Regions from separate parts of the Bradyrhizobium sp. BLXBL-01 genome, predicted to be linked through region 3. Evidence: predicted binding sites of a transcription regulator. Region 3 holds the regulator's gene; each other region holds the start of a gene.
The links. The regulator LexA, encoded in region 3, represses DNA repair genes until DNA is damaged. The targets are predictions, from matches to a motif close to TGTTCNNNNTGTGTTCNG.

Region 1 (8,076 bases), 3.1 Mb from region 3:
GCCGTCCAAGCCCGGCAAGCCGATCAACAATGGCGACGTGCTCTCGGGCGAGCTCAACGCGATGAAGGTGCGCGACGTCAAGAACGGCAAGCGCGTCGCGACCTACCAGATCACGTCGGAACCGCGCCGCCTGCCGCCGCCGAACGGGCTGTGCAATCTCGAAACCGGCCCCGAGACGTTCCAGCTCGTCACCTCCAGCGACGCGCAGGCCGCGCAGCTGAAATCCTTCGTCGGCAAGGAGATCTCCGTGAAGGTGGACGAGGTCGCCTGCGCCAGCGATCCCGGCCAGATGAGCGAAGCCGTGATCACGAAGTGGAGCTTGATCAAGAAGCAGTAGGGGCGCTCCACTCCCTCGGTCGGCATTGCGAGGAGCCCTTGCGACGAAGCAATCCATACCGTTTCCGCAGGGGCAGTCTGGATTGCTTCGCTTCGCTCGCAATGACGGTGGTGAGAGCGTCAGCTTAAACCCTCACCGGCCCCAGCGCCTCGAAATGCCCGCGCTTCTGCAAATACGCCAGCAGCATCAGGCTCGGGATGGCCACCAGCACGCAGATCACGAAGAACATCGCCCAGCCCGTGGTATCCGCCACGAAGCCTGCACCTGATGAGAGATAGGTCCGCCCCACCGCCGCGAGCGCGGTGAGCAGCGCATATTGGGTCGCCGTGTGCAGCGGGTTCTGGCACAGCGCAGAGAGGTAGGCGACGAAGATCACGGTGCCGATGGCGCTGGTGAAATTCTCGGCGCAGATGGCGAGCGCCAGCGCCCATTGGTTGGTGCCGACGATGGCCAGCCAGGAGAAGGAGAGGTTGGCGAGCGCCTGCACCACGCCGCCGATCCACAGACTCGTCGCCAGCGGATAGCGCCGCGCGACAAATCCGCCGGCAAAGCCGCCGATCAGCGTCGCCGCGAGGCCGACGCCCTTCACGATCGCCGCATAGTCGTTGCGGGTGAAGCCGAGGTCGATCACGAACGGCGCCGTCATCGTGCCGGAGAAGGCGTCGGTGAACTTGAACAGCACCACGAAGGCGAGTGCAGCGAGCGCATCCTTGCGCGACAGGAACTCCGAGAAGGCGCCGATGGCCGCATGCAGAACCCGCGCGAAAGCCGTATCGGCCTGTGTCGCGGCCTCGGCCCGCGCCGATTGCTCGGGCTCGGTCGCGAGCAGCGCCGTGATCGTCCCGATGAGCACCATCGCCGCCATCACCACATAGCCCCACATCCAGGCTGATTGGCGCGGAATGCCGGTGCCCTCGAAGCCCGAGACGATGAACAGCGCGCCCGCCGTCGAGACCAGCATGCCGATGCGGTAGGCCGCGACGTAAGCGGCCATGCCCGCGGCCTGCTCGCTCTCCGGCAGGCTCTCGACCCGGAACGCGTCGACCACGATGTCCTGGGTCGAGGACATGGTTGCGACCAGCAGCGCGCCGAGCGCGACATAGAACGGCGAGCGTGCGGGGTCGGTCATCGCCAGCAGCAGGATTGCGATGATCAAGAGCAACTGCGAGAACACCAGCCAGCCGCGCCGCCGGCCGAAGGCGCGGGTGAACAGCGGCACATGCATCGCATCCACCAGCGGCGCCCACAGGAACTTCAGCGTATAGGGCGTGCCGACCAGCGCGAACAGCCCGATGGTCTTGAGATCGACCCCAGCCTCCCGCATCCACACCAGCAGCGTCGACCCTGATAGCGCCAGCGGCAGCCCCGAGGAGAAGCCGAGAAACAGCACGATCAGCACCCGCGGCTGCAGGTAAACGGCAAGGCTCTCGCGCCAGGAGGGCGCAGGGGCGGCGGTCACGGCGGAGGAGGTCGCGTCGGGTGCGGTCATGGGGAGGTGTTAGCAGATTCTGGGGGAAAAGACTCTCGCGGTAGCTGGTCAGACGGGAGAGCTTTCAACACGCTCGGTGTCATCGTCCGCGAAGGCGGACGATCCAGTAATCACCAGCGGCTCGGTTCAATCACAACTGCTGCGGCGGACTGGAGACCCCGTCTTCGCGGGGTATGACGGCGCTATGGTGGTCCGGCTATACCAGGATAGAGATCATCCCAGTTTGGGTTATGCTGCTCGATCAACCGAACCTTCCACGCCCTGTTCCACTTCTTCAGCCGCTTCTCCCGCTTGATCGCATTCTCGGGATCGTCAAACTGCTCGAAGTAGACAAGTCGGGCGACGTCGTACTTCTCCGTGAAGCTTTCGATGGGCTTCAACTTGTGCTGCGCCACTCGGCGGATGAGATCGTTCGTCACGCCGATATAGAGCGTGCCGCCAATTCGGCTGGCGAGAATGTAGACGTAGTAATGGCGTGCACCCATGTGACTATCTCACCACCGTCATCGTCCGCCTTGTGCGCAATTGCGCACTGGGGCGGACGATCCAGTAACCACCAGCGTCTCGGTTCCATCACAACCGCCGCGGCGTACTGGATGCCCCGCCTTCGCGGGGCATGACAGTGTGCCCCAATCTCACTCCCCCGCCTGGAGCTTCCGCGGGAACAACTCGCCCGCCCCCGTCGCCACCAGCCGCGGTCCCTCCCCCGCATCGCTCTTGCTGAAATCGAGCTCCTCGATTCGCCCTGCGCGCTTCTCGATCTTGTCGGCGGAGATCAGCACCTGGCGCACGTCCTCGTTCACGTCGGCAAAATGCTTCTGCAGCTTGAGGACGCGGTCGCGCAGGCGGCCGAGATCGTCGCCGAGCTTGATCACCTCGGTGCGGATCTGGTCGGCGGCATCGCGCATGCGCGCGTCCTTCATGATCTGCTGCATCACCTGGATCGCGAGCATCAGCAGCGACGGCGACACCAGCACGACGCGGGCGCGATAGGCCTTCTGGATCACGTCGTCGAAGCCGTCGTGGATCTCGGCGTAGACCGATTCCGACGGCACGAACATCAGCGCCATCTCCTGGGTCTCGCCGGTGACGAGATATTTTTCGGCGATGTCGCTGACATGCTTCATGACGTCGCTGCGCAGCCGCTGCGTGGCCACGCGCCGCTCCTCGTCGGTGCGGGCGTCGTGCAGCGCCGTCATCGCCTCCAGCGGGAATTTTGCATCGATGCAGAGCGGGCGCTGGTCGGGCAGGAACACGACGCAGTCCGGCCGCTTGCCGGTCGAGAGCGTGAACTGGAACTCGTAGGATCCCTTGGGGAGACCGTCCTGGACAATCGCCTCCATCCGCGCCTGGCCGAACGCGCCGCGCGACTGCTTGTTGGCGAGCACGTCGCGCAACGTCGTCACCTGTGTCGTGAGATCAGTGAGATTCTTGTGCGCGTTGTCGATGATGCCGAGCCGTTCATGCAGCGCGCGCAGGCTCTCCATGGTGTTGCGGGTCGAATTTTCCATGGACTGGCCGACGCGATGCGTCACCGAATCCAGCCGCTCGTTGACCGCCCGCGCCATCTCGGCCTGACGTCCCGCCAGCGCCTGGGTCATGGCGTCGACCCGCCCCGAGGCCTCGCTCTGGGCGTGCAGCACCTGGCTGAGGCGCTCCTCGAGCTCGTCGGCCCGGATCGCATGCGCCATGGCGAGTTCCGCGCCACGCCGCCCCGAGCGCGCGATCACCACCGCGATGACCAGCAGCAGGATGAGGACGAGGGCGCCGAAGCCGATCAGCGCATCGATTGTGCGCACCGGCCAGTCGCCCAGCATGAAAATGATCTCGTTCATGGGCCCTTCTAACGCGATTCGCCGATATTCGCGAACGAAGAGGGAACGATCGGGGTTAACCACCCCCTAATTTTTATGGTTAACGAAAGGCGAAGTTTTATGGTTAGCGAGGGGTTAACGGGTTCCTGGCCGCATTGACCGCATCCGGCGCGCGGCTTAAATCGCGGCCATGGCCCTCAGAGAAATCATTATCCTGCCCGACAAGCAGCTGCGTCTGGTCTCCAAGCCGATCGAGAAGGTCACGGCCGAGATCCGCAAGCTTGCCGACGACATGTTCGAGACCATGTACGACGCGCCCGGCATTGGCCTGGCGGCGATCCAGGTCGCGCAGCCCTTGCGTCTCATCACCATGGACCTCGCCAAGCGCGACGAGAACGGCGAGACCAAGCCGCTGCCGCGGGTCTTCATCAACCCCGAGATCATCGCCTCGTCCGAGGAGCTGTCGGTGTACGAGGAAGGCTGCCTCTCGATCCCCGAATATTACGAGGAGGTCGAGCGGCCCGCGAAGGTGCGCGTGCGCTTCACCGATCTCGACGGCAAGGTGCATGAGGAGGATGCCGAAGGCCTCTACGCCACCTGCATCCAGCACGAGATCGACCATCTCAACGGCGTCTTGTTCGTCGACTATCTATCGAAGCTCAAGCGCGACCGCGTCATGAAGAAGTTCGAGAAAGCCGCCAAGCGCGCGGCGGAGTAGGGGTCTCCGTCGATGCCCCTCCGCCTCATCTTCATGGGCACGCCCGATTTCTCCGTGCCGACGCTGCTCGAGCTGGTCGCGCATGGTCATGACATCGCGGCGGTCTACACCCGCGCGCCGAAGCCGGGCGGCCGGCGGGGCCTGCAATTGCAGCCGACGCCGGTCGAGGAAGCCGCGCGAAAGCTCGGCATTCCCGTGCTGACGCCGAAGACGCTGAAGACCGAGGAGGCGCTGGCGGAGTTCCGCGCGTTCGAGGCCGATGCCGCCGTCGTCGTCGCCTATGGCATGATCCTGCCGCAGGCGATCCTCGATGCGCCAAAGCTCGGCTGCTACAATCTGCACGCTTCGCTGCTGCCGCGCTGGCGCGGCGCCGCGCCGATCAACCGCGCCATCATGGCCGGCGATGCCGAGAGCGGCGTGATGGTGATGAAGATGGATGTCGGTCTCGACACCGGCGACGTCGCCATGGCCGAGCGCATCGCGATCACCGACAGCATGACCGCGCTCGACCTGCACGATCGCCTCTCGCGCCTCGGTGCCGACCTGATGGTGCGCGCCATGGCCGCGCTCGAACGCGGTGGCCTCCAGCTCAAGGCACAGAGCGAGGACGGCGTCACTTACGCCGCCAAGATCGAGAAGGCCGAGGCGCGGATCGACTGGAGCAAGCCCGCGCGCGCGGTGCTGCGCCACATCCACGGTTTGTCGCCGTTCCCCGGCGCCTGGGCCGAGCTCGAGAATGCGCGCGTAAAAATCCTGCGCTGCGAATTGGCGAAAGGCGCCGGCGCCCCTGGCGAGGTGCTCGACGATCGCCTCACCGTCGCCTGCGGCGACGGCGCCATCCGCATCATCGAGCTGCAGCGCGAGGGCAAGGCCCGCATGCAGGCCGCAGACTTCCTGCGCGGCGTGCCGTTGAGGTCGGGATCCAAATTCACCTGACACTGTCATACCCCGCGAAGGCGGGGTATCCAGTACGCCGAGGCTTCTCGGTCAATCGGATAGGCTACGGAGTACTGGATTGCCCGCCTTCGCGGGCAATGACGGCGAAACTGGACACGATGCCCCGCTACAAGCTCACCATCGAATATGACGGCGCGCCGTTCTTCGGCTGGCAGGTGCAGGACACGCTGCCGTCGGTGCAGGGCGCGCTCGAGGCGGCCGTTAAGGCGATGACCGGAGCGGATTTGCGCGTGCACGGCGCCGGCCGCACCGATGCCGGCGTGCATGCGCGCGGTCAGGTCGCCCATGTCGACGTCGACAAGCAGTTTCCGCCGGGCCGTTTTCGCGACGGTCTCAACGCGCATCTGCGTCCGCATCCGATCGCGGTGCTCGAGGCCGAGATCGTGCCTGACACCTTCGAAGCACGCTTCTCGGCGGTCAAGCGCCACTACCGCTATCGCATCGTCAACACCCGCGCCAATCTCGCGCTCGATGTCGGCCACGCCTGGCGCGTGCCGCGCAAGCTCGATACTGGCGCGATGCATGCGGCGGCGCAGCGCCTGCTCGGCAAGCACGATTTCACCACCTTCCGCGACACCGAGTGCCAGGCCAAATCGCCGGAGAAGACGCTCGACCAGCTCGACGTGCTGCGCGATGGCCGCGAGATCACGATCATCACCTCGGCACGCTCGTTCCTGCACAGCCAGGTGCGCTCGATGGTGGGATCGCTGGTCTGGGTCGGCGAAGGGCGCTGGACCGCCGACGATCTCTCCGCCGCACTCGCAGCCCGCAACCGCGCCGCCTGCGGCATCGTCGCGCCGCCGGAGGGACTGTATCTGATGAAGGTGGATTATTGATCGCGCGCGTCGGTGGTTTGGGCTCTCGCCACCATGCCCCGCGAAGGCGGGGCATCCAGTACGCCGCGGCCTCTCGACTCAATCACTGCCGTCTCTGGAATACTGGATCGCCCGGTCAAGCCGGGCGATGACACTTGTGTTTATGGAGGCAACAGTGCCTCAAGCAAAATACCTTGCCAAAATCCCGCGATACACCTTCGTCAGCTTTTCCAGATCCGCCACCGGCACGCGCTCGTTGACCTGGTGCATGGTCTGCCCGACCAGGCCGAACTCGATCACGGGGCAATAGCTGGAAATGAACCGCGCATCCGACGTGCCGCCTGACGTCGACAGCTCGGGTTTGCGGCCCGTCACCTCCTCGATTGCGGACACTGCGAGATCGGTGAACGGACCCGGCTTGGTCACGAACACGTTCGAGTTCGAGGGCTCCCAGACGATGCGCGCCTTGATGCGGTTGCCGCAGGCCTTGGCGAGGCGCGTCTCGACCAATTCGCGCAAGCTCGCCTGGGTGTGGTTGTCGTTGTAGCGGATGTTGAATTTCGCGCGGGCCTCGCCGGGAATGACGTTGAAGGCCTTGTTGCCGACATCCACCGAGACGAATTCGAGATTGGAGGCCTGGAATTGCGCGCTGCCATGGTCGAGCGGCTCGTCCGAGATCGCCACGATCAGCCGCGAAATGTCCGGCACCGGATTGGAGGCGCGGTGCGGATAGGCGACATGGCCTTGCACGCCGTCGACGACGAGCGTGCCGGATTGCGAGCCGCGCCGGCCGACCTTGATGGTGTCGCCGAGCGTCTCGACGTTGGAAGGCTCGCCGAGCACGCAATGATCGAATTTTTCGCCGCGCTCGGCGGCCCAATTGAGCAGCTTGATGGTGCCGTTGATGGAGACGTCTTCCTCGTCGCCGGTGATCAGGAACGAGATCGAGCCTGTCCCATCCGCGCGCGGCTTGCCGCCGTTGGCGGCCAGATGCTCCAGCACCGCTGCGACCGAGCAGGCGATGCCGCCCTTCATGTCGACCGCGCCGCGGCCGTGCAGCACGCCGTCCTTCACCTCTCCGGAGAAGGCGCCGACGCTCCAGGCGCTCTCATCGCCCGGCGGCACCACGTCGGTGTGGCCTGCAAAGGTGATGTGCGGGCCTTCAGTGCCGATCCGCGCATAGAGATTGTCGACGTCAGGCGTGCCGGGCTCGCTGAAGGTCACGCGGTGGCAGGTGAAGCCGGCTTCGTTCAGGGCTTTTTCGAGCACCCCGAGCGCGCCGGCATCGGCCGGAGTGACTGAGGGGCAACGGATCAGATCGCGGGCAATGGAGAGAGCATCGGTCATGCGCCCCGCTTAACATGCATGCCGCCGGGTGGGCTAGCGCTGGGCGGGACAAATTCGATCTCGCGGCTCTGGTCCCAGCGTTTCGCAGGAGGCGCGGCGGATGTGGAATCGCCCTCGGCTGCCGGATCAGGACCGAACCGATTGGGCCCTACGGTGCCGCGCAGGAAGCCGGTCTCGATGAAAGCGGCGAGGGGGAGGATGACGCTCGCCAACGCGAGCGGCAGCATCCAATAGCTGTCCGGAAGGCGGTCCTCGAACTGCTTGTAGAGGCCCGGCAGCACGAAATAGGCAAGTAGCCACCATGCGCTCTTGTTGCGGTCATGCAGGCGCTTCACCATGATCGCGAGATCGATCCAGAGCATCAATCCGGTTGCGGCCAGCTTGAGCAGCAGCAGCGGCAAATCGTCCAGCAGCGACCATCGATAGGCCGCGGGATCGACGATCTTGAAGACGTCCTCAGCATTCAGATTGAAGGATTTGACCTCGCTGCCGAGCGCGGACATGACGCTCAGGCAGAGCAAGAGCAGCAGGATCATGCCGGACAGGACAAAGATCAGGCTGTACCAGAACTCGGCGCGGCCAATGCGGCCGTCGAAGCG
Region 2 (8,076 bases), 2.8 Mb from region 3:
GAACGAGGACCGCGTCCGTCATCGCTAGTCGCCGGCCTCGGTCGGCGTGTTGCCGCCGGCTCTGTTTTGCCAGACCCAGTCGCGGATCTCAGGCATGTCCTCGCCATGCTCGCGGACATAACGGGAATGTTCGATCAGTCTGTCGCGGAATTGCTGCTTCACCTGCGCGGCCTTCGTCGCCAGTCCCGGCACGCGTTCGATGGCCTCGATCGCGAGATGGTAGCGGTCGAGCTCGTTGAGCACGACCATGTCGAAGGGCGTCGTCGTGGTGCCCTCCTCGGCAAAGCCGCGCACATGCATGCCGGCATGGTTGGTGCGGTTATAGGTCAGCCGGTGGATGAGATAGGGATAGCCGTGATAGGCAAAGATCACAGGCTTGTCGCGCGTGAACAGGCTGTCGAAGTCGCGGTCGGACAGACCGTGCGGATGCTGCTCGCGCGGCTGCAGCGTCATGAGGTCGACGACGTTGACGACGCGGATTTTCAAATCCGGCATCGCCTTGCGCAACAGGTCGACGGCGGCGAGCGTCTCCAGCGTCGGCACGTCGCCGGCGCAGGCCATCACCACGTCGGGCTCGCCCTTGCCGTCCTCCGTTCCCGCCCAGGTCCAGATGCCGATGCCGGCAGCGCAATGCGTCGCGGCGTCCTGCATCGAGAGCCATTGCGGCGCCGGCTGCTTGCCGGCGACGATCACGTTGACGCGGTTGTAGGTGCGCAAGGCATGATCGGCGATCCACAACAGCGTATTGGCGTCCGGCGGAAAGTAGATGCGGACGATGTCCGCCTTCTTGTTGGCGACGAGATCGACGAAACCGGGGTCCTGATGGCTGAAGCCGTTATGGTCCTGGCGCCAGACATGCGAGGTCAGGAGATAATTGAGCGAGGCGATCGGACGCCGCCACGGCAGCTCGCGCGTCACCTTCAGCCATTTGGCATGCTGGTTGAACATGGAATCCACGATGTGGATGAAGGCCTCGTAGCAGGAGAAGAAGCCGTGCCGTCCCGTGAGCAGGTAGCCCTCCAGCCAGCCCTGGCAGAGATGCTCGCTCAGCACCTCCATTACGCGGCCGTCCTGCGCGAGGTGCACGTCGTAAGGCTCGGTCGGCTCCATCCAGACGCGTTCGGTGGCTTCGAACACGGCGTCGAGCCGGTTCGATGCCGTCTCGTCCGGGCCCATGATGCGGAAGTTTCGATGCTGGGCGTTGAGGCGAACGACGTCGCGCAGGAATTTGCCGAGCTCGCGCGTCGCTTCCGCCACGACCTCGCCGGGTTGCGGCACCTCGATCGCGAAGCTGCGGAAGTCCGGCAGCTTCAGCTCCTTCTTCAACACGCCGCCATTGGCATGTGGATTGGCGCCCATCCGCCTCGTCCCTTCCGGCGCGAGCGCCTGAAGCTCGGCAATGAGCGCGCCGCCTTCGTCGAACAGTTTTTCCGGCTCGTAGCTGCGCATCCAGTCTTCGAGCACCTTGAGATGCGCCGGGTTCTCGCGGCAGCCTGCGACTGGCACCTGATGGGCACGCCAAAAACCCTCGACCTTCTTGCCGTCGACCTCCTTCGGGCCGGTCCAGCCCTTCGGGCTGCGCAGCACGATCATCGGCCAGCGCGGCCGCTCGACGCGCGTGCGGCCGTCGCGGGCATGTTGCTGGATCGAGCGGATGCTGGCGAACGCGACGTCCAGCGCATCGGCCATGGCCCGGTGCATCAATTTGGGATCGTCGCCGCTGACGAACAGCGGCTCGTGGCCGAGCCCGCGGAAGAGGTCGCGGATCTCCGCGTCTTGCATGCGTCCGAGCACGGTGGGGTTGGCGATCTTGTAGCCGTTGAGATGCAGGATCGGCAGCACTGCGCCGTCATGGGCGGGGTTCAGGAACTTGTTGGAGTGCCAGGACGCAGCGAGCGGCCCGGTTTCGGCCTCGCCGTCGCCGACCACGCAGGCGACGATCAAGTCCGGGTTGTCGAATGCCGCGCCATAGGCGTGCACAAGCGCATAGCCGAGCTCGCCGCCTTCGTGGATGGAGCCCGGCGTTTCCGGCGCGGCGTGGCTCGGGATGCCGCCGGGGAAGGAGAACTGTCTGAACAGCTTGCGCAATCCGTCCGCATAGCGCGCGATGCTAGGATAGATCTCGCTGTAGCTGCCTTCGAGATAGGTGTTGGCGACCATGCCGGGGCCGCCATGGCCGGGACCACAGACATAGATCACGCTGACGTCGAGCGCGCGGATGACGCGGTTGAGATGGGCATAGATGAAATTCAGGCCCGGCGTGGTGCCCCAATGTCCGAGCAGACGCGGCTTGATGTGCTCGGGCCGCAGCGGCTCGCGCAGCAGCGGATTGTCGAGCAGGTAGATTTGCCCGACCGAGAGGTAGTTGGCGGCGCGCCAATAGCGATCGAGCAGATCGAGGTCGCTGCTCGCTTCGGCCGTTTTTTGTTGGATTGTCATGTTCCTGCCGACCTTCACTTCGCGATCGTCACCAACCCGGTTCCGCGGTGATCGATCCGTCGGGCATGAAACGGGATGGGCGTGACGGCCGTGTTGCGTGAGGTCAAAGGCGGACGCGCGAAGTTTGGGCAGCTCTACTGTGCATGGGGTTGTTTTCACGATTTTTGTTTGTGTTCTTGATTTGTTCCTATGTCGTGCTATCTTGGCTGCATGAGTCCAGCATCCTCTCATGCTCTCAAGCACCCGCCGGTCACGGCGCCCTCCGAGCCGGCGGGTGCGCCTTCAGATTTCCCCGAGCTTGGCGTCGCCATCGACCGCGCGCGCAGGCGAGGGCGGGGCGCTCAATCCAACGCCAGCGGCCGCTTTGAGGCCGAGGCGCGCGTCGCTTTCGATGACGGCTGGCAGAGCCTGGACGAGCTGCCGCCGTTCAAGACCACGGTCGCCATCGACACCTCGCGCAAGGTGATCACCCGTAACGATTCCCCCGACATCGGCTTCGACCGATCGATCAATCCGTATCGCGGCTGCGAGCACGGCTGCGTCTATTGCTTCGCGCGGCCGACCCACGCCTATCTCGGCCTGTCGCCCGGGCTCGACTTCGAGTCGAAGCTGTTCGCCAAGCCCGATGCTCCTTTGCTGCTCGAGAAAGAGCTTGCGGCCCCCGGCTACGAGCCGCGGATGATCGCGATCGGCACCAACACCGATCCCTACCAGCCGATCGAGCGCGAGCGCAAAATCATGCGCGGCATTTTGGAAGTGCTGGAGGGCGCCGGGCATCCCGTCGGCATCGTCACCAAGTCGGCGCTGGTGCTCCGCGACATCGACATTCTCCAGCGGATGGCCAAGCGCAACCTCGCCAAGGTCGCGATCTCGGTCACCTCGCTCGATCCGAAGCTGGCGCGCACCATGGAGCCGCGGGCCTCGACGCCGCCGAAGCGGCTGGAGGCGCTCAAGCAGCTCTCGGAGGCCGGCATCCCCACCACGGTGATGGTCGCGCCCGTGATCCCTGCACTGAACGATTCCGAGATCGAGCGCATCCTCGATGCCGCGGTCCATGCCGGCGTCAAGGAAGCCGCCTATGTGCTGCTGCGGCTGCCGCTGGAGGTGCGCGATCTCTTCCGCGAATGGCTGATGGCGAACTATCCGGACCGCTATCGCCACGTCTTCACCCTGATCCGCGACATGCGGGGCGGGCGCGACTACGACGCCAAATGGGGCGAACGGATGAAGGGCACGGGACCGATGGCCTGGACCATCGGCCGCCGCTTCGAGATCGCCTGCGACAGGCTCGGCCTCAACAAGCGGCGCTCCAAGCTGACGACGGACCACTTTGCGCGGCCGAAGCGGAACGGCGATCAGCTCAGCCTGTTCTGATTGGCGGTGGGCGTAGGGCGGCCGGCCTGAATAACGGGAATATCCTGGGTTCCCGGTTGCGCTGGCGAAGCCCCCTGGCGCACGATCCCGGCCATGATTCGGGACAAGGTCGCCAAAACCCCAGCCAAAGACGCGCCCAAGAAGCAGGCCGCGAACAAGGCTGCGCCTGACAAGGCGGCGAAAGCGCCTGTGGCCAAGACGGCTGCAGCCAAGACGCCTGCAGCCAATGCTGCGAAGGTTGCTGCCCCCGGCAAGAAAGGCATCATCGCCGTCGCTCCCCCCAGCTTCCGCCGCGAGCGCGCGCTGATCAAGCGCGGCGTCTGGCCGGTCGCGGGCTGCGACGAGGCCGGCCGCGGCCCGCTGGCAGGTCCGGTGGTGGCCGCCGCGGTGATTCTCGACCCCGACCGCATTCCGCGCGGCATCGACGATTCCAAGCGCCTGACCGCCGAGGAGCGCGAAAAGCTGTTCGACAAGATCTGCGCCACCGCGCAGGTCTCGGTCGCCGTCGCGTCGCCGGCGCGAATCGACCGCGACAACATCCTGCGCGCCTCGCTGTGGGCGCTGAAGCGGGCCGTGGTGGCCCTGCCCGAGGCGCCCAGGCACGTCTTCGTCGACGGCCGCGACCGGCTCGATACCGCATGCGATTGCGAGGCGGTGATCGGCGGCGACGGTATCGTGCTGTCGATCGCCGCGGCCTCCATCGTCGCCAAGGTCACCCGTGACCGGCTGATGTGCGCGCTGGCGCAGGACTGCCCCGGCTACGGCTTCGAGCAGCACAAGGGCTACGCCGTTCCCGAGCATCTCGACGCGCTCGATCGCCTCGGCCCCTCCATCCACCACCGCAGCTTCTTCGCCCCCGTTGCCGCCGCCCGCGCCAAGCACATGCCCTGGACCGTCGAGCCGGTGCAGGACCTGTTCTCGGTGACCGAGGTCGAGGTGCACGTCGAGGCGAGCGTCGAGATCGACGCCTCCGTAAATCTCTAGCTGATCCTCCGACGGCATCCGCGCGTCATGGCCGCGCAGGCGGGACAAGCCCGGGCATGACGATCCGCGGCGGTTGCCACAACCCGTGACGCCCTTTATCAAAACAGAGGTGAGCGAATAGGGCCGGCTGGACGGGTTGGCTGCACCTTCGGACGTTGCATGCGGTTTACCTCCCTGGTCATCGAGCTCATTCGCGCCCGGCCGCGGCTGATCGTGTGGATCGCCGTGCTGCTGCAGGCCGCTATGTGGCTGTTCGTGGCGCTGGTGTTCTACCGCAGCCCGCCCGGCACCCTCGCGGCCCTCTTGGCCTTCGGCAGGGAATACCAGGTCGGCACTGATCTCGGCCCGCCGCTGCCGGTCTGGCTCGCCGACATCGCCTATCGCGCCGCCGGCGGCCACATGTTCGGTGTTTACGTACTCGCCGAACTCTGCGAGATCGCGACATTCATCGCGCTCTATCATCTCTCCCGCGCCGTGGTCGGCTCGCAGCAGGCGGTGCTCGCCGTGCTCCTGACCATGACGGTGCTGGCGTTCTCCTCCTCGGCGCTGGACTTCGGCCCGCTGATCCTGGCGCGGCCGCTCTGGGCGCTCTTGCTGCTGCACTCCTGGCAGATCATCGGCCAGCGCCGCGGCAATGCCTGGTTCGCCTGGTCGATCGAAGCCGGCCTCCTGCTGCTGACGACGCCCGCCGCGATCTTCCTGCTGCTGCTGATCGTCGTCTTCGCGGTCTCGACCGCCGGCGGTCGCCGGACGCTGCGCGGGCTCGATCCGCTGTTCGCGCTGATCGTGGTCGCCGTGCTGGCGCTGCCCTATGCGGTCTGGCTGATGCGTGCGGAGACGCTGACGCTGCCGGCCTTGCCGCAACTCGCCGAGCTCAACGTCCGCGCGCTGCATGCGGCCTGGCTGTTCGGCGGGCTGGTGATCGGGGCGGCAGCGATTCCGGCGCTGACCTTTCTCAACACCGGGGTGGTCGCCGGCAAGGGCGAGGAGCCGCCGATCATCTACCGCCCGCCGGTCGAGCCGCTCGCGCGCAACTTCGTCTATTTCTTCGCGTTCGCTCTGCCGCTCGGCGCGGTGCTGATCTCCGGCGTGCTGGGGCTCGATTCCGTGGTCGGCGGCCCCGGCGTCGTGCTGATCATGTCGGGGCTCGCCGTGGTCGTCGCGGCCGGCGATCTCATCGCGATGCGTCGCGCGCGGATGCTGCGTATGGTCTGGGCCGCCGCCGTCGCCGCGCCCGCCGCCGGCGTCGTGCTCGCCATCCTGTTCCTGCCCTGGACGGGCGCCAACGAAATTGCGACCTCGATGCCGGCGCGCGCGATCTCTGATTTCTTCGACGAGAGCTTCGCCCGCCGCACCAACCATCGCCTGCGGGCCGTCGCCGGCGAAACCCAGCTCGCCAGCCTGATCGCGCTGCATTCCGGCCGGCCGCATCTGTTCATCGACGCCGACCCCGCGCGTACGCCGTGGATGAACCCGACCAAGTTCAGCGAGACCGGCGGCGTCGTGGTCTGGCGCGCCTCCGACACCGCCGGCACCCCGCCGCCGGAGATCCTCAAGCGCTTCCCCGGCATCGTGCCGGAAGTGCCGCGCGCCTTCGAATGGCTGGTGACCGGCCGCCAGCAGCTCCTGCGCATCGGCTGGGCCATCGTGCGGCCGAAGGGGACGTGACGCCCGCGTATGCTCTCTCCGTCGTCATTGCGAGCGTAGCGAAGCAATCCAGAATCTTTCCGCAGAGGGATTCTGGATTGCTTCGTCGCTTCGCTCCTCGCAATGACGGAAGGGACCGGCCCCTCACGCCCCCGCCAGTGCCTTCGCGATCGATCGCAGGTCCTGCCAGGCCAGCCGCTTGTAGGCCGGCGAGCGCAAGAGATAGGCCGGGTGGAACGTCGGCAGCGCGCGGATCACCCGCTGGCCGGTGTCGTAGTCGAACCAGCGCCCGCGCGTCCGCATGATGCCTTCGCGCGTTCCCAGCAACGTCTGCGTCGAGGGATTGCCGAGCGTCACCAGCACGTCGGGGTTCACCAACTCGATCTGGCGCTGGATGAAGGGCAGGCAGATTTGCGTCTCCTGCGGCGTCGGCGTGCGGTTGCCGGGCGGCCGCCAGGGAATGACGTTGGCGATGTAGGCGGTGGTGCGGTTGAGGCCGATGGCTCCGATCATCAGATCGAGCAGCTTGCCGCTGCGCCCGACGAAGGGCAGTCCCTCGATGTCCTCGTCGCGGCCGGGCGCCTCGCCGACGAACATGATGCGCGCCTGCGGGTTGCCGTCGGCGAACACCAGCCGCGTCGCCGTGTGCTTCAACGCGCAGCCCTCGAAACTCTGCATCAGCTCGCGCAGCGCCTCCAGGGTCGGCGCGGTGCGGGCGGCCTCGCGTGCCGAGGCGATGGCGACCTCCGGTGCAGGCGCAGCTTCCCCGCGCATGACCGCGGGCGCAGCGACCGGGCGCGGCGCCTCGGCTTGCGGGGCCGCGCGCGGACTGGGTGGCGGCGTATCGATTTCCGCCAGGCGGTCTATCGGCTCCTCCGCAAGCGCGCAGTCGACACCGGCCTCCAGATAGAAGGCGAGCAGCTCTCGGACGGTGGGGGCGGGTTCGGGGATCATGGGAAAGTCTGACTTTTATATCACCTTGAGCGGCCTTGCATCCCGGCGGAACGCGATTCCGAGGTTGTCCTACCCGGAAAAATCGGAAACAAGGGGGCGCAAACGACCGAGGACCGTCTCAAGGGCTGAGATCAGATGAGCACCGAAGAACTTCCCCCGCGCGAATCCATGGAATTCGACGTCGTCATCGTCGGCGCCGGCCCGTCGGGTCTGGCGGCCGCGATCCGGCTGAAGCAGCTCAATGCTGATGTCAATGTGGTCGTGGTGGAGAAGGGCTCCGAGGTTGGTGCGCACATCCTCTCGGGCGCCGTCATTGATCCCGCGGGCCTCGACAAGCTGATCCCGGACTGGCGCGAGGATGCCGACTGCCCGCTGAAGACGCAGGTCAAGGACGATCGCTTCTACTGGATGACCGGCGGCGGCGCGATCAAGCTGCCGAATTTCATGATGCCGCCGCTGATGGACAATCATCACTGCTACATCGGCTCGCTCGGCAATGTCTGCCGCTGGCTGGCGCGCAAGGCCGAAGCGCTCGGCGTCGAGATCTATCCGGGCTTTGCGGCGGCCGAGGTGCTCTATGACGAGGAGGGCAAGGTCAAGGGCATCGCCACCGGCGACATGGGCATCGGCCGCGATGGCAAGCCGAAGGATTCCTACACCCGCGGCATGGAATTGCTC
Region 3 (8,076 bases):
CGAAGAGATGGTTCGCCTCGACGAGGCCCACCATCGTGTGCTCGCGCACGATGTCGCGGCGCGGCGCACGCAGCCGCCGGAGGCGATGTCGGCGATGGACGGCTATGCCGTGCGCGCGTCCGACGCGGCCATCGAGTCCAGGCTGACCGTCGTCGGTGAGGTCGCGGCGGGTCGGCCGTTCGCGGGAAGGGTCGGCCCCGGCGAAGCCGTGCGGATCTTCACCGGCGGCGTCGTTCCCGACGGCGCCGATGCCGTCGTGATCCAGGAGGACACAATTGCCGACGGCAAGCATGTCACGATCAAGGAAGCCGCAATTTGTGGCCGGCACATCCGCCCTGCGGGCGTCGACTTCCGCGAAGGCGACGTGCTGCTGCGCAAGGGAATCCGTCTCACCGAGCGCGATCTCGCCCTCGCCGCCGGAATGAATCATCCTTATCTCGGCGTTATCCGCCGCCCGAGGGTCGCGATTCTCGCCACCGGCGACGAGCTGGTCATGCCGGGCACCGCGCCTGGTCCCGGTCAGATCGTCTATTCCAATGGCTATGCCCTGCACGCCCTTGCCCGCAGCGAGGGCGCCGAGACCATCGACCTCGGAATTGCCGCCGATACGCTGGAGTCCACGTCCGCCGGCATCCGCCGCGCGCGCGAGAGCGGTGCCGACATCCTGGTCACGACCGGCGGTGCGTCGGTCGGCGACCACGATCTGGTCCAGCAGGCGCTCAAGGGCGAAGGCATCGAGATGGCGTTCTGGAAGATCGCGATCCGGCCCGGCAAGCCGATGATGCATGGTCGCCTCGGCGCGATGCGCGTGATCGGCCTGCCCGGCAATCCCGTGTCGTCATACGTGTGCGCCTTCCTGTTCATGGTGCCCTTGATTCGGGCCCTGTCGGGCGGTTCAGTGATTCATCATCAGCGCGAGCGCGCCGTGCTGGGCCGCGACCTCGGCGCCAACGATCAGCGCGAGGATTATCTGCGTGCGCGGCTGGAGGTGCGCGACGACGGCACGCGCGTCGCCCTTCCCGTCAGCCATCAGGACTCCTCCCTGCTTGCGAATCTCTCTGCGGCACAGGTACTTCTCGTGCGCGCACCGTTCGCGCCGAAGGCCGAGGCCGGCACACCTTGCGAGGTGCTGCGGCTGCCCGTCTGAGCTGCTGAGCCACACGCATTCCGCGAGTTCGGCCGCGTTCACCATAAATTAAGCAGTTGCGGAACACATATCGAACATATAGTGTCCGTTCATGATTTGTTTCGAGGATGTAGCGGCTTATTGCCGACTTCATCGTCTCGGAATCGAACGACATCAACCGGGGGACTTTGGTCGAGATGTTGACGCGCAAACAATACGAGCTTCTGCGGTTCATCAGCGAACGTCTGAAGGAAAGCGGCGTGCCGCCGTCCTTCGACGAGATGAAGGATGCGCTCGACCTGCGCTCGAAGTCAGGCATTCATCGCCTGATCACTGCGCTTGAGGAGCGCGGCTTCATTCGCCGCCTGCCCAACCGCGCCCGTGCCATCGAGGTGATCAAGCTGCCCGAGCTCCAGGCCGCAGCCGGCAATCGCCGCGGCTTCACCCCGAGCGTCATCGAGGGCAATCTCGGCAAGGTGCGCGCGAGCTCCAGCCCGCCCGCGGATGAGGGCGAGCGCCCCGTCGCGGTGCCCGTGATGGGCCGCATCGCGGCCGGCACGCCGATCGAGGCGCTGCAGACCCGCAGCCACACCATCAGCGTCCCGCCGGACATGCTCGGCTCCGGCGAGCACTACGCGCTCGAGGTGCGCGGCGATTCGATGGTCGAGGCCGGCATCCTCGACGGCGACATGGCGCTGATCCAGCGCAACGAGACCGCCAATACCGGCGACATTGTGGTGGCGCTGATCGACGACGAGGAGGCCACGCTCAAGCGCTTCCGCCGCCGCGGCGCCTCGATCGCGCTCGAGCCCGCCAATGCCGCCTACGAGGTCCGCATTCTTCCGCCGAACCGCGTGAAGATCCAGGGCAAGCTGATCGGGCTTTACCGGAAGTACTGATACCGGAAGTAAGCGCTACGCGCGCTTCGATCGTCGATCCAAGATTGGAGCGGATACTTGTCCGCTCCGGCTGGATGGTCTTTCTGGTTCTGCGCTGACTGTTCGGCGCCTCTTCCCGCGCGACACTCGCCCATGCGGACACGCGGCCATTTCGCTCCGCCGGTAGAGTTGTGCCGACAGCGCCGATAGTGCGGGCCAAATGCAAGGACGCGAGGTTTGTTCCTATCGAATCCGGGAAAGATAATGTGATCGCGTGCTGCGGATGCGAGCCGCAGATTTGCCCATAACCGAGCAGAGCGTTGGAGGCTTCCACTCTGATAGAGGCCTGCGCCTCGAAAGAGACGCGGGTCGCTATCCCAGTATGAGGAGCACCCGATGTGTGACTATAGCCTGCATGCCGTCGCGACGCGCCCCGCCGAAGTTGGCGAGACGATCGTCACGACAACCTTCCGCGGCACCTCGACGCGCGGCTTCGCCTCCGAAGCCGATCTCTCCGTCGCGGTCTGTCTGCTGCCGGGAACGGAGCTCGCTTTCGCCGATAACGTCCGCTACGACAACCGCTGGATCTGGACGCGCACCGTCAACTCCCGCGTCGGCAAGTTCGGCAAGATCGACCCGCACATTCCCGATCGCCATCATGACGCGATCGAATTTCCGGACGGCAAGTACGTGCTGGTGACGCAGCTCGTCGAAGGCCAGCGCGCGACCGTGCTGCAATTGCCGGTGACGCAGCAAGCCATCGAGCGCGAGCACAAGCCGCAGATCGTCGCCGACACGCGGCCCACGATCACGCGCCTGCCGATCGGCTGACGCGGTCGGCCCCGACCGAAAAGTCGAGGGCCAAATTCAAATGCCATCGCCGGCCGCGGCCGGCGAGATGGTATGGTTTGCGTCCTGCGGGATCCCGTCGGACCGGTTTTTCCCCGCATTGATCTTCAATCGTCGGCCTGCAAGTCGGCCTCCGATGGCGTTGCGTCCCGGTTGCGAGGCACGGCCGTCTTCGGCACGAGGCTGCCGTCGAAATCCCCCTCGCCGGCGCCGGCCGGCAGCCAAGGACGGCTTGCCCCTCTCGCCCTCACCGCCTGCACCGAAAAACCCTCTGCGCTTCGCGTCAGAGCCAGCGCGCCCTGACTGGCAAGACGCGCCCGATCGACCACCATCGCCGCGCAATCGGGCGGCGCGGGCCGCGCCGTCACCACCAACGCGGCGCGGCTGCAATCATCGGCCAGCGCGTCGATGCGCGTCGCCAACGCGATCAGCCGTCCGTCCGCGAGCGGCGCCACGCAACCGGACTCGTCACATGACACGCTGCTCGCCAACGAGGCGTTGCCGGCATCACGCGGATCGGCATCGGCGGCCAGCCACTCCTTCAGCAGGAAGCTGTCCTTGCTGGCGCGGATCACTTGCAAGCGCCCATCCCCGCCCCGGACCGCGACGCTCGCGCCATCCCCGGCAATCAGGACATCAGGCTGGCGCATCGACAGCCCCCAGAGGATCGCCGCCAGCAGCACCAGGGCGCCGGACCAGCGCAAGGGCGTGCGCAACAGGCCCATCACGATGAGCCCGAGGCTCGCCGCGATCAGCGGCGCGATCCCGAACGCCGGAATGCGGCCGACGGCGCCCGGCAGGGCCGCCACCCAGCGCGCGACCAGGACCATCCACTCGATGCCGATTCCCATCAACCACCAGAACACGCCGTCGAGCCCGAAGGGGGCCGCGAGCAGCCCCAACAGCCCGGCCGGCATCACCAGCGCCGACACCACCGGCATGGCGCCGAGATTGGCGAGCACGCCGTATGGCGTCACGCGATGGAAGTGGAAGGCGGCGTATGGCGTGGTCGCGAGCCCCGCGATCAGCGAGGCCAGGAACAGCATCGCGATCTCGCGGCCGCCCCACAGCGCGATCCGCGCCGTCGCGGAATGATCGGGTGAGGCAAGCAGGTTCGGCATGCCGATCTGCACCAGCGCCACCAGCCCGAGCGTTGCCGCAAATGACATCTGGAAGCTCGGATGCACCAGCGCCTCGGGCGCGACCGCGAGCACGATCAGCGCCGCCACCGCCAGCGTGCGGAAGGTGATGGCGCGGCGGTCGACCATGACGGCGATCAGCACCACCGCCGTCATGAAAAACGATCGTTGCGTCGCGACCTCCGCGCCCGACAGCAACAGGTAGAACGCCGCCGCGACCAGCGCAGCGGCCGCCGACCATTTCTTGATGGCAAAGCCGGCCGCCAGCCCCGGGATCAAGGCCAGCAGCGCGCGCACCGCGAAGAAGACCACGCCGGCGACGACCGCCATGTGATAGCCGGAGATCGACAGCACATGGCCGAGCCCCGAGACGAACATGGCATCGTTGACCGGCGCGGTAATCGCATCGCGCCGCCCCGTGAGCAGCGCCGTTGCGATCGCCCGGTTGTCGCCTTCGAGCGTTGCGCGGATGCGCGCGTCGATTGCATCGCGCAGGCCCTGCATGAAGGCGGCGTAGCGCAGCCGCAGGCCGCCGGCATCCGGCGGCCTGGACGCCGTGATCGCGCCCATCACGAAGCCGGAGGCACCGATGCTCTGGAAGAACATGTCGCGCGAGAAATCATAGCTGCCGGGCCGCACCGGCGAGATCGGCGGCAGCAGCCGCGCCTTCAATTGCACGAAGCTGCCGACTTCGGGCGCCGTGCCCTTGCGCACCGAGAGGCGGACGCGCTCGAGCTTGACGTCGCCGCGCTGCGCCTCCATCGCGCTGACGCGCAGCACGAAGCGATCGGTACGCTCGCGAATGTCGCGCGCTTCCACGAAGCCCGACAGCGACACCGAATAAAGCGGCTTGGCGAGCACGGGATGGGCGACGCGCGCCGTCTTCCAGGTCGCCATGGCAAATCCGGCGGCGACCGCCGCGATCATGATGGCAGGAGCAAACAGCCGGCTCCGCCGGAGCAACACCGCGCCGAGCATCAGCGCGATGGCCGTCGCGGCAACCACCCACAGCACCGGCTCATGATCGGCGGCGAAATAAAGCGCGATGCCGCCGCCAAAGGCGACGGGCACCCACGGCAACAGCCGGCCTGGCCCGGCCTCGGCGCGCGCCCACTGGCGCAGCATTTCGACGATGGCCGGCCAGATGCCAAACCCCGCCGGCGCAAAGCCGCCGGCCGGGGCGGCGCGGCCGACCGGCCACGTCCCGGCAACTCCCTGGGAGCGTCCTGGCCGCCCCGGCTCCGCCATTCCCCTGCACCTTGCGATACGCGACGGGTGCGGAGGCTACCGGACCGTGCGGCTGCGCGAATAGCGGTACAGATCGGGAACGGGCGACGGAGCGCCCTACTTTTCCTCTTCCATCGTCACGGCGACGTCCGCCTTGGCGGACAGCCGCACCTTGTTGCCTTCAACATCGGCAACGAGGCCCTTGTCGATGAAATGATGGTGGCCCTTGTGGCTGCCCTCGCCGCTGTCCTTCCTGGTCAGCTTGATGCGGTTGCCCTCTACCCTGTCGACGGTGCCGACATGGACACCGTCGGCGCCGATGACTTCCATATGCTCTGCGATGTTCTGCATGGCGGGATCCTTGGTTGGGATCGCGGCCAACGCGGCAGGCGCGCGTTCGTTTCAATCGTCATTCCGGGGCGCGACGGAGTCGCGAGCTATGATGCGCAATTGCGCATCTGAGATTCCATAACCACCATCGTGAGTATGGATTCCGGGCTCGCGCCGAGTGGCGCGCCCCGGAATGACGACACTGATGGAACGACCGTTAAATCAGCGGCGCCTGCGACGAGGCGTGGTGATTGACGATCTTCCAGTCGCCTTCCTCGCGGATGATGACCCAGCTCATCTTGACGACGAGGTCGTCCCGCTCGCCGGCGAGATCGAACGTGATGATCGCGGCCATGTTGATCAGGTCAGGGCCGGCCTGCGCGGCGTACACGTCGGAGAAGGTCGCGCTCGGCCTGCGCCAGCGCGGCAGGCCGTTGAAATAATCGGCAACGCCGTCCCTGCCCCGATAGAGTTTTGGGTTCGAGCCGAAGAAGAACGCGTTCCTCGCATAGAGCGAGGACAGCGCGGCCGCATCGAGCGTCGCGAAGCCGGCGCACCATTTCGCGATGATGGCGGAAACGATGGCGTCGGCTTCGCTGCTCATGCCCTCGCCTCAGCCCTTCGCGACTTCCTTGGCGAACGTATCGCGCAAGCCGATCGTGCGCGAGAACACCGGCTTGCCCGGCGTCGAGTCCTTGTCGCGGACGAAATAGCCCTGGCGCTCGAACTGCATCGGCTCGGTCGAATTGCTCTCGGCAACGGACGCCTCGACCCGCGCATCGGCGAGGATCTCGAGCGAGTTCGGGTTGAGATCGGCCGCGAAATTCGAGGCGTCCGGACTCGGATTGGCGAACAGCTGGTTGTAGATGCGGATCTCCGCCGGCTTGGACGTCGCCGCCGGCAGCCAGTGCATGGTCGCCTTGACCTTGCGGCCGTCGGGCGCGTTGCCGCCCTTGGTCGCGGGATCATAGGTGCAGCGCAGCTCCACCACCTCGCCCTGGTCGTTCTTGATCACGCCGGTGCACTTGACGAAATAGGCGTAACGCAGCCGCACCTCGTTGCCCGGCGACAGGCGGAAGAACTTCTTCGGCGGGTTCTCCATGAAATCGTCCTGCTCGATATAGAGCTCGCGGCCGAACGTGATCTTCCGCGTGCCGGCGCTAGCGTCGTCCGGATGATTGATCGCCTCGAGCTCCTCGGTCTGTTCTTCCGGATAATTCTCGATCACGACCTTGAGCGGCCTCAAGACTGCCATGCGCCGCTGCGCCGTGCGGTTCAGCTCCTCGCGGATGCAGAACTCCAGCATGCCGACATCGACGACGCTGTTTGCCTTGGCGACGCCGATGCGCTTGACGAATTCGCGCAATGCGGCCGGCGGCACGCCGCGGCGGCGCATGCCCGCCATGGTCGGCATGCGCGGATCGTCCCAGCCGGCGACATGACCCTCGCGGACGAGCTGCGTCAGCACGCGCTTGGACAGCAGCGTGTAGGTCAGGTTGAGGCGCGCAAACTCGTACTGGTGCGGCTTGGACGGCACCGGCAGCTTCTCGATGAACCAGTCGTAGAGCGGCCGGTGGTCCTCGAACTCCAGCGTGCAGATCGAATGCGTGATGCCTTCAATCGCGTCCGACTGGCCGTGGGCATAGTCGTAGCTCGGATAAATGCACCATGCGTTGCCGGTGCGCGGATGGTGCGCATGCAGGATGCGGTACAGCACGGGGTCGCGCAGGTTGATGTTGCCCGCGGCCATGTCGATCTTGGCCCGCAGCACACGCGCGCCGTTGGGGAATTCGCCGGCCTTCATGCGGCGGAACAGGTCGAGATTCTCCTCCACCGAGCGGTCGCGGAACGGCGAGTTCTTGCCGGGCTCGGTCAGCGTGCCGCGCGAGAGGCGGATCTCCTCCTGGGTCTGGTCATCGACATAAGCGAGGCCGTCGCGGATCAGCTGCTCCGCCCATTCATACAGGCGGTCGAAATAGTCCGAGGCGAAAAACAGGTTCTTGCCCCAGTCGAAGCCGAGCCAGCGCACGTCGGCCTGGATGGAATCGATATATTCCTGCTCTTCCTTGACCGGATTGGTGTCGTCGAAGCGCAGGTGGCAGCGGCCCGGAAACTCCTGGGCGATGCCGAAGTTGAGTGCGATCGACTTGGCGTGGCCGATGTGCAAATAGCCGTTCGGCTCCGGCGGGAACCGGGTCACGATCTCCTTGTATTTGCCCTGGTCGAGGTCGGCCTGGATGATGTCACGAATGAAATCGCGCCCAACCTCAGCTGCCACCGGTTCTGTCATTACGAAAATCCTGTAGGGAAATCAGCGGTTCTTCTGCCAAATTCGCGCGGCCGCGCCAAGAGCTTAAGCAAGGCCTGTCAGGTCCGCCGCCGCCCTTTAGTTATGTCCCGTTCCTGCTATACACCACCGCCTCCAATGCATAGGCCCTGCCAAGAATGTCCGATTCCGTCGTCACGCGCTTCGCTCCCTCGCCGACCGGCTTCCTCCATATCGGGGGCGCCCGCACGGCGCTGTTCA

Region 1: the regulator LexA is predicted to act here: its motif matches at 3,692-3,709, upstream of ACNJYA_RS04030 (DNA recombination protein RmuC).
Region 2: the regulator LexA is predicted to act here: its motif matches at 2,611-2,628, upstream of ACNJYA_RS31490 (PA0069 family radical SAM protein).

The regions. Positions count from the first base shown of each region.
Region 1 covers NZ_CP182471.1:856,096-864,171, forward strand. Annotated here, with positions in the region: gene ACNJYA_RS04015 (hypothetical protein) at 1-337, shown strand, start outside; gene ACNJYA_RS04020 (AmpG family muropeptide MFS transporter) at 462-1,826, opposite strand; gene ACNJYA_RS04025 (GIY-YIG nuclease family protein) at 2,009-2,311, opposite strand; gene ACNJYA_RS04030 (DNA recombination protein RmuC) at 2,462-3,661, opposite strand; gene def (peptide deformylase) at 3,831-4,358, shown strand; gene fmt (methionyl-tRNA formyltransferase) at 4,371-5,294, shown strand; gene truA (tRNA pseudouridine(38-40) synthase TruA) at 5,414-6,151, shown strand; gene dapE (succinyl-diaminopimelate desuccinylase) at 6,311-7,477, opposite strand; gene ACNJYA_RS04055 (DUF805 domain-containing protein) at 7,474-8,076, opposite strand, start outside.
Region 2 covers NZ_CP182471.1:6,779,115-6,787,190, reverse strand. Annotated here, with positions in the region: gene ACNJYA_RS31500 (acetate/propionate family kinase) at 1-22, opposite strand, end outside; gene ACNJYA_RS31495 (phosphoketolase family protein) at 25-2,439, opposite strand; gene ACNJYA_RS31490 (PA0069 family radical SAM protein) at 2,650-3,813, shown strand; gene ACNJYA_RS31485 (ribonuclease HII) at 3,907-4,797, shown strand; gene ACNJYA_RS31480 (glycosyltransferase family 39 protein) at 4,957-6,465, shown strand; gene ACNJYA_RS31475 (uracil-DNA glycosylase) at 6,589-7,398, opposite strand; gene ACNJYA_RS31470 (electron transfer flavoprotein-ubiquinone oxidoreductase) at 7,534-8,076, shown strand, end outside.
Region 3 covers NZ_CP182471.1:3,937,359-3,945,434, reverse strand. Annotated here, with positions in the region: gene ACNJYA_RS18295 (molybdopterin molybdotransferase MoeA) at 1-1,147, shown strand, start outside; gene lexA (transcriptional repressor LexA) at 1,324-2,025, shown strand; gene ACNJYA_RS18285 (hypothetical protein) at 2,401-2,835, shown strand; gene ACNJYA_RS18280 (ComEC/Rec2 family competence protein) at 2,961-5,240, opposite strand; gene ACNJYA_RS18275 (DUF2171 domain-containing protein) at 5,337-5,570, opposite strand; gene ACNJYA_RS18270 (YybH family protein) at 5,767-6,153, opposite strand; gene ACNJYA_RS18265 (glutamine--tRNA ligase/YqeY domain fusion protein) at 6,163-7,839, opposite strand; gene gltX (glutamate--tRNA ligase) at 7,995-8,076, shown strand, end outside.